2 regions of the Caballeronia sp. GAWG1-5s-s genome follow, and region 2 is predicted to be linked to the other one. Evidence: riboswitches for the same ligand, from Rfam matches in the RefSeq annotation. Region 2 holds a riboswitch; the other holds the start of a gene.
What was found. A riboswitch is a leader RNA that binds a small molecule or an ion and turns the genes downstream of it on or off. The one in region 2 is predicted to bind thiamine pyrophosphate.
Positions count from the first base shown of each region.

Region 1: it holds a riboswitch for thiamine pyrophosphate, as region 2 does, so the genes downstream of both, thiC (phosphomethylpyrimidine synthase ThiC) here and NCR34_RS12570 (FAD-dependent oxidoreductase) in region 2, are expected to answer to the same signal.

Region 1 is NZ_JALQDC010000003.1:632,874-637,286, reverse strand. It holds gene NCR34_RS05370 (EamA family transporter) at 305-1,210, opposite strand; TPP riboswitch at 1,579-1,721, shown strand; gene thiC (phosphomethylpyrimidine synthase ThiC) at 1,849-3,780, shown strand; gene NCR34_RS05360 (YMGG-like glycine zipper-containing protein) at 4,038-4,250, shown strand.
Region 2 is NZ_JALQDC010000014.1:25,828-30,240, reverse strand. It holds gene NCR34_RS12575 (ABC transporter ATP-binding protein/permease) at 1-1,250, opposite strand, end outside; TPP riboswitch at 1,552-1,674, shown strand; gene NCR34_RS12570 (FAD-dependent oxidoreductase) at 1,866-2,996, shown strand; gene thiS (sulfur carrier protein ThiS) at 3,017-3,214, shown strand; gene NCR34_RS12560 (thiazole synthase) at 3,234-4,040, shown strand; gene thiE (thiamine phosphate synthase) at 4,037-4,413, shown strand, end outside.

The DNA of each region.
Region 1 (4,413 bases), on a different contig from region 2:
TTTGTGATCGTTGATGGTGTCGTGAAGGCTGCGGACGGCGGGCGGATGGCCCGCTACGCCGCGTCCTCGCCGCGAGGAACGCGTCTTTGTTTCATCGGAATGACGCGCCTCGCGGGTGGCGCATATAGAGCAACACCCGTGCCCTTTTGCGGTGCGCGAGCGGCGCGACTTCAGCTGGAAGCCTTATCGCGCAAGGCTGCGGCATTCGTTAGAGGATTCGTTCGGGGCCCGACAGCGCAGCGGCGCGTGCGCGGCTTCGAGCGCTGCGTGCGCGCCCTTCTTACAAGCGAAGCGAACGGAAGGCTCACACCAACCCGCGCCGTCGATAATCGAACCAGAAAGAAAGCCCGACGCTCAGCAGAATGACGACCGTCGCAATGACGGTCCAGCGCGTGATCGCCTCGCCGAGCAGCAACGCGCCGAGCAACACCGCGACCACCGGGTTCACGTACATGCAGCTGCTCGCGATGATCGGGCTCGTATGGCGGATCAGGAAGCCGTAAGCGACATACGCGGCCATCGTTCCGACGAGCATCAAGTACAGAAACGACAGCCCCGGCACGAAGCCGATGCCCGCCAGCCGCTCGCCGGAGAGCAACGCGACCGTCGTGGAAATCGAACCGCCGAGGCCGATCTGCAGCGCGGTCGACATGAAGAGGTCCGACGGCAGCTTGACGCGGCTCGCCAGATGCGCCCCGCCCGCCCAGAAAATCGCGCCGCACAGAATCGCGATGCTGCCCGCGGTTGAGCCGGCACCTGAATCGCCGTGATTCAGCAACACGATGCCGATCAGCCCCAATCCGACCGCCACCCACTCGCCCTTCGCGATGCGCCGGCCCGTGAGCGCGGCGATGATCGTCGCGAAAAGCGGCACGGTCGCGACCATCACGGCGGCGGTCCCGGTTTCGACGGTGCGCATGCCGTAGGCGAGCATCCCGCTCGACAAGCCGACGAGCAGCGTGCCGACGAGCGCGGCATTGCGCGCTTCGGCCAACGTCGGCCAGACCGGCTTGCGGCGCGCCGCGAACACGAAGAGCCCGATGCCCGCGAACAGATTGCGCAAGCCGGAAAGCAGAAGCGGCGGAAACGACGCGAGCGACAGATGCACGGCGAGATACGTCGATCCCCACACGAGATAGACGACGGCCAGCGCGAGCGCGACTTGTCCCTTGTGCGAACGCGGCGCGCGAAACGGAAAACGATCGGGCAAGGAGAACGGCAGGCGCGGCAGGCGCGGCGGCTTGAAGGACGATTGGGCGACGGATTGGACATGCGTTACCCGGCCAGCGTGCAGTGCAGCGCCGCGCATCGCATCCGGCAGACGGCAATTGAACGGGCGAAAGCTCCGGCGCGACAAACGAGACAGGACGACATGGCGAAACAGTTGGAATGCGAACGCGGACGCAGAGGAGAAACAGCGCAAGACGCGGGGCGTCGATTGCGGCTGCCGGGCGGTCAGGGAAAACACGCAGGCCGGGGCGAGCGACATTATGCAGTAAGCGCCCCGCGCGATCGACGAATCGCCGGACGAATTTTCGGATGGTTGCCAACACGCCACGCTGCGGTGTATGGTGGCGGCTGCTAACGCGGGGGTCCTGCGTTGCGCATCGCGATTGCGGCCGGTTTCATCGAGCGCAGTCGCCTCGCGCGGCGCGGGTGAGAAATACCCTTTGAACCTGATCTGGATAATGCCAGCGCAGGGAAGCGTTCGGGTTTCGACAGTCGCGCCGCATCAGACTACTTCTTCCGAACCCGTACCTTTCCGTCTCGTTCCTCCCTGTTTAGCTCCTGAGTCAGCCGAGCGCTGCAACGCTCGCATGTCAACACGTCCCACAGGAGAGACAGCACATGAATGCCAATCCCAAGTTTCTGTCGGAAAACGCCGTCGTCGACGCCGCCGCCATCGCCCCGCTGCCGAACTCGCGCAAGGTCTACGTGACCGGCTCGACGCCGGACATTCGCGTGCCGATGCGCGAGATCACGCAGTCCGACACGCCGGACGGCTTCGGCGGCGAGAAGAATCCGCCGGTGTACGTGTACGACACCTCCGGTCCGTACACCGATCCGGACGCGAAGATAGACATCCGCTCGGGACTGCCCGCGCTGCGCGCCGGCTGGATCGAAAAGCGCGGCGACACGGAAGAACTGGCGGGCCTGTCGAGCGAATTCGGCCGCGAGCGCGCCGCCGATCCGAAAACGGCCGAACTGCGCTTTCCCGGCCTGCACCGCAAGCCGCGCCGCGCCCTCGCCGGCAAGAACGTCACGCAGATGCACTACGCGCGCGCGGGCATCATCACGCCGGAGATGGAATACATCGCCATCCGCGAGAATCAGCGTCGCGCCGAATATCTCGAAAGCCTGCGCAAGAGCGGCCCGAACGGCGAAAAGCTCGCGCAGATGATGGGCCGCCAGCATCCCGGACAGGCGTTCGGCGCGGCGGCGTTCGGCAAGGACGCGCTGAAGGAAATCACGCCCGAGTTCGTGCGCGAGGAAGTGGCGCGCGGCCGCGCGATCATTCCCGCGAACATCAATCACCCGGAAAGCGAGCCGATGATCATCGGCCGCAACTTCCTCGTGAAGATCAACGCGAACATCGGCAATTCGGCGGTCACGTCGTCCATCGGCGAGGAAGTCGACAAGATGACCTGGGCGATCCGCTGGGGCGGCGACACGGTGATGGATCTGTCCACCGGCAAGCACATTCACGAGACGCGCGAGTGGATCATCCGCAATTCGCCGGTGCCGATCGGCACGGTGCCCATCTATCAGGCGCTCGAAAAGGTCAACGGCAAAGCCGAAGACCTTACGTGGGAAATCTTCCGCGACACGCTCATCGAGCAGGCGGAGCAAGGCGTCGACTACTTCACGATCCACGCGGGCGTGCGGCTGCAATACGTGCCGCTGACGGCGAACCGCATGACCGGCATCGTGTCGCGCGGCGGCTCGATCATGGCGAAGTGGTGCCTCGCGCATCACAAGGAGAGCTTCATCTACGAGCACTTCGAGGACATCTGCGAAATCATGAAGCAATACGATGTCTCCTTCTCGCTCGGCGACGGCCTGCGCCCCGGCTCGATCTACGACGCGAATGACGAAGCGCAGCTCGGCGAGCTGAAGACGCTCGGCGAACTCACGCAGGTCGCGTGGAAGCACGACGTGCAGGTGATGATCGAAGGCCCCGGCCACGTACCGATGCAGCTCATCAAGGAGAACATGGACCTGCAGTTGCAGTGGTGCGACGAGGCGCCCTTCTACACGCTCGGGCCGCTCACCACGGACATCGCGCCGGGCTACGACCACATCACCTCGGGCATCGGCGCCGCGATGATCGGCTGGTTCGGCACCGCGATGCTCTGCTACGTCACGCCGAAGGAGCACCTCGGCTTGCCGAACAAGGACGACGTGAAGGAAGGCATCATCACGTACAAGCTCGCGGCGCACGCGGCGGATCTGGCGAAGGGCCATCCCGGCGCGCAGGTGCGGGACAACGCGCTCTCGAAGGCGCGCTTCGAATTCCGCTGGGAAGACCAGTTCAATCTCGGCCTCGACCCGGACAAGGCGCGCGAATTCCACGACGAAACGCTGCCGAAGGACTCCGCGAAGGTCGCGCACTTCTGCTCGATGTGCGGCCCGCACTTCTGCTCGATGAAGATCACGCAGGATGTGCGCGACTTCGCCGCGAAGCAGGGCGTGAGCGAAACCGACGCGCTCACGCACGGCATGCAGACGAAGGCGATCGAGTTCGTGAAGAAGGGCGCGGAAATCTATCAGCCGACATGATGCGCCGTCTCTGACGGACTGAAAGCCTGACCGGAAACGGCCTGTCGCGCGGCGAGCGCGACAGGCCGTTTTGCTTGCTGCGTTCCCGCCCAAAGCCTTGCTCATCAAGGCTGGGCGCTCATTCAGACGATTCGGGCATCTTTCCTGCTCCGTATCGAACGAACCGGCGAAAAAACGCGGCATGCGCGCCGGACCGTCGTCTCGTCCGGGGAAGTCGCGCCGCAGCCGATTCGTTCCATCATCACTGGAGAGTCGACATGAAAAACATCAAACAAATCGGCGCCGCAGCACTGCTCACCGCTTCTTTCGCCGGACTGACCGGCTGCGACAACATGACCACGCGTCAGCGCGACACCGCCATCGGCGCGGGCGTCGGCGCAGCGGGCGGGGCCGTGATCGGCGGCAGCGCGCTTTCGACGCTGGGCGGCGCGGCCGTCGGCGGGGTCATCGGCAATCAGGTCGGCAAGTAAGGCCGTCGCGCATCGGCGTGCGGCGCGCCACCGTCGGCGCCGCACGTGTTTCAAGTCTGTTACAGGAAGCGATACCAGCCATCGTTCCTCACCGGGCGGATGCAACGCGCCATGCATCGATCGACTAAGCTCCTCTTTAACGGACCGCATCGGTTTTATCGAG
Region 2 (4,413 bases):
GAACCCGACGGTCCGACGACGAGCCAGCGCGAACCGGGCTCGATCGACACGTCCGCCACGCGCGAAAGCGGCGTGCCATTCGGAAGCGCGAGTGTGAGGCCGGTCGTCGTCAGCGACGGCGTGCTCGTGTAATGCAGATTGATGCCGCCGCGTTCCGTCGCAGGCGACGTTTCCTCGCGGATATGCGTCGAGCGCATCACGCGCTTGAACTCGCGCAGACGGTTGACGGTGGCGCGCCATTCGACCAGCGTCGAATAACTGTTGATGAACCACGAGAAGGAATCGCTGACCGTGCCGAACGCCGATGAAATCTGCATCAGCACGCCGAATGAGAACGCGCCCGCGAAGTAGCGCGGCGCGGCGACCATGATCGGAAAAATGATCGCAATCTGCCCGTAGAAGGACAGCACGAAGGTCATGCGCTTCGTGTACTTCATGATGAGCCACCAGTTGTCGCGAATGCGCTGGAAGATGCTCTTCGCGTTGGCGGTTTCGGTGGCGATGCCGTCGTAGAACGCAATCTGCTCGGCGTTTTCGCGCACGCGAATCAGGCCGAAGCGGAAGTCCGCCTCCACTTTCTGCTGCTGATAGTTGATCGACACGAGCGGATGCCCGACCTTCTGGATGATGAGCGAGCCGAGGATCGCGTAGAGGGCGGCGGCCCACACCATGTAGCCCGGAACGACGAGCGGCTTGCCGAAGAGCGTCAGCGTCAGAGCGCCCGCGAGCGTCCACAAGATAGTGATGAAGGTGACGAGCGTGACGAGCGTCGACAGCAGGTCGAGCGACAGCGTAAGCGTGGTGGTCGCGAAGGATTGCAGGTCGTCGCTGATACGCTGGTCGGGGTTGTCGGCGAGGCGGTCGCGTTCGATGCGGTAGAACGCCTTGTCGCCGAACCATTGTTCGAGATACCGGTTCGTGAGCCATTGCCGCCAGCGGAACGCGAGCATTTGCCGGAGATAGCGGCCGTAGACGGCAAGCAGGATGTACGCGAACGCGAGACCCGTGAAGATCAGCAGCAAGTGCGGAAAGTCGCGCACGTTCTTGTTTTGCAGCGCGTTATAAAAGTCTGCGTTCCAGCTGTTGAGCCGCACGTTGATCCAGACGACCGTCATATTGATCGCGATGATCGCGACCAGAAGGCCCCACGCGATGCCGCGTTCTTCCGAGACCCAGTAAGGTTTGATGAGGCTCCACGCCGATACGTCATCCGCCTTCTGCTGCGTGCTTTCGAGATTCGTGTTGACCATGACCTTGTGTTCGGGTGCGCCGGATCGCCGGCGGGTTGAGACGGTGTCGCTTGCCGTTCGGCGCGCGGCATCGACGTGCGCGCAGCCAGTTCCGGGTTCGCAGATTGTTGTGATGCTGCCTTAACTGTCGCTTAATTCGGCCCGATCGTCCGATGAACCGGTGTTCGGGGCATTGTGCCAGAGTGCCGCCGGCCGCGACCGAAGCGGCACGACGCGGCACGACGCGGCACGACGGGAGCGCCACGGCCGCAGCGGGCAATCCCGGTTTGCAGCGGCTTTGCCTTTTATGCTCTAATGATCTGCGACGAAACAGGGGTGCTTCGCGCGCCGTCACTGGCAACGGTGGCCGGCGCGGCGAGGCTGAGAGAGACCCTTTGCACCCGATCCGGGTAATACCGGCGAGGGAAGTTTCCGGAGAACGCGCGTTCGCCGCGCCATTCCTCCAGTCTCTTCCGGTCTTCCTTTTCCGCTCGGTGCGTCTGACGGCCGCCGTGCAGGTCTCTCCTCCGCTGATTCGTCACGTTAGTCAATCGGTATGCCGCTTCCTGCGGCGACGCTCGCGTACGTCGAGGCGACGCACGCGACCGGATGAGGAGACATCGGATTGTGAACAGCATGGAACAGGGCGACGCCCGCCGGCCGGATTTCGCCGTGATCGGCGGCGGGCTCGTCGGGCGGCTCGTCGCCTGGCAGCTTGCGGGCGCGGGGCACGGCGTCGCGCTCTACGAGCGTGGCGACGAAGCCGGCTCGCAGTCGGCCGCGTGGGTCGCCGCGGCCATGCTCGCGCCGCTCGCGGAGGCAACGAGCGCGGAGCCGCTCGTCGTCGAACTCGGCGCGGCGTCGCTCGCGCGCTGGCCGGATGTGCTCGCGGCATTGCCCGAGCCGGTCTTCTTTCAGCGCAACGGGACGCTCGTCGTCTGGCACGGCGCGGATCGCGCGGAAGCGCCGCTTTTCGAGCGCCGGCTGCGCGCGAACGCCCCGGTATCGCTACTCGACGGCGGTTTCGTCAAGCTCGCGGGCGCGCAGGTCGCCGAGGCGGAACCGGCGCTCGGGACGCGCTTCGCGCAGGGCTGGCTGCTGCCGCACGAAGGCCAGCTCGACAACCGGCAGGCGCTCAAGGCGCTCGCGGCGGGGCTGGCGGCGCGCGGCGTGCGCACGCACTGGAACACGCCGGTCGATGCCATGCCCGATGCGCGCTGGATCATCGATTGCCGCGGTCTCGGCGCGAAGGCCGCGTGGCCCGCGCTGCGCGGCATTCGCGGCGAAGTGGCGCGGGTGCATGCGCCGGGCATCGGGCTCACGCGGCCGGTGCGCTTGCTGCATCCGCGCTATCCGCTTTACATCGCGCCGAAGCAGAACGACGTCTACGTGATCGGCGCGACGGAAGTCGAGGGCGAGGACATGTCGCCCGTCAGCGTGCGCTCGGCGCTCGAATTGCTGAGCGCGGCCTTCGCCGTGCATCCGGGATTCGGCGAAGCGCGCATTCTCGAACTCAATTCGCAATGCCGGCCGACGCTGCCGGATCATCGTCCGGCCATTGCCTGGGATGGCGCGCAGACGCTGCGCGTGAACGGGCTGTATCGGCACGGCTTCATGATCGCGCCCGAAGTGGCCGATGCCGCGTGCGCGCTCGCCGATGCGCTCATCGGAGGAGCGGTGCGCGACGCCGCTTCGTTCGCGCAGTTCCGCGGCGATGCCGCATGGCCCGAGCTGCTGCACGGCGCGTTCGCGGCCGTGCCCGCGTGACACGATTCAGAGACAGAACCATGAACATCCACATCAATCAGCGCGAGTTCACCTTGCCCGATGCCGCGACCGTGACTGACGCGCTCGCCGCGTTCGGCGCGAAGCCGCCGTTCGCAGTCGCGCTCAACGGCCAGTTCGTCGCGCGCGGCGAGCATGGCACGAAGACGCTCGCGCCGGGCGACAAGCTCGACGTCGTTTCGCCCGTCGCGGGCGGTTGAACACACGAAGGATTCCATCATGACCACACAGACCGCCGATGTGCTCACGCTCTACGGCCAGGCATTTCCGAGCCGCGTGCTGCTCGGCACGTCGCGCTATCCGTCGCTGCAATCGCTGTCCGATTCCATCGATGCCGCGCGCCCCGGCATGGTGACGGTCGCGCTGCGCCGCCAGTCGGAGACGGGCGAAGCCGGCTTCTTCGACGTGCTCAAGCGTCACGGCGTCGCGCTGTTGCCGAACACCGCGGGCTGCCAGAGCGTCGACGAAGCGCTGACAACTGCCTACATGGCGCGGGAAGTCTTCGACACGCCGTGGATCAAGCTCGAACTGATCGGCGACGATTACACGCTCCAGCCCGACCCGATCGGCCTGGTCGAAGCGGCGGCGAAGCTCGTGCGCGACGGCTTCAAGGTGCTGCCGTACTGCACCGAAGATCTGGTGATCGGCCGGCGCCTGCTCGATGCCGGCTGCGAAGCGCTGATGCCGTGGGGCGCGCCCATCGGCACGGGCAAGGGCGTGACGAACCCGTACGGCCTGCGCACGCTGCGCGAGCGGCTGCCGGACGTGCCACTGATCGTCGATGCGGGTCTGGGCGTGCCGTCGCACGCGTGTCAGGTGATGGAGTGGGGCTTCGACGGCGTGCTGCTCAACACGGCGGTGTCGCAGGCCACGTTTCCGCCGCAGATGGCGCGTGCATTTGCGCTGGGCGTCGAAGCGGGCCGCAGCGCGTTCCTCGCCGGTCCGATGGCCGAGCGCGACAGCGCGCAGGCAAGCACGCCGGTCGTCGGCATGCCGTTCTGGCATCAGGACGGAGGTGCGGCATGAGCCTGCTCGGTCGCGAAGTGTTCTGGCCGCCGGCGGACGAACTCCTGGAAGTCGCGGAGCGCATCCGCGCGCGTCTGGGCGACTGGCCCGCCGCGTCGACGCGCTGGCGCATCTGCCTGACCGCGCCCGAATCGGCCGGCGCGCAGGATTTGATCGTGCTCACGGGCCCGCGTGAATCCGATCCCGGCGCGCTTGCCGGCGACGCCGCCCTGCTCGAAGCGCACGGCTCGCGCGTGACGCTGACGCGCAACGGCGCGCGTTTCGTGCTCGACGGCGAGCGCTCCGACGACTGGCTCGCCGCGCTCGCCGCGTTTCTCGACTGCAACTTCGAGCCGCACGATGCACTCGTTCTGGCGCTGGCCTGGCGCACCGG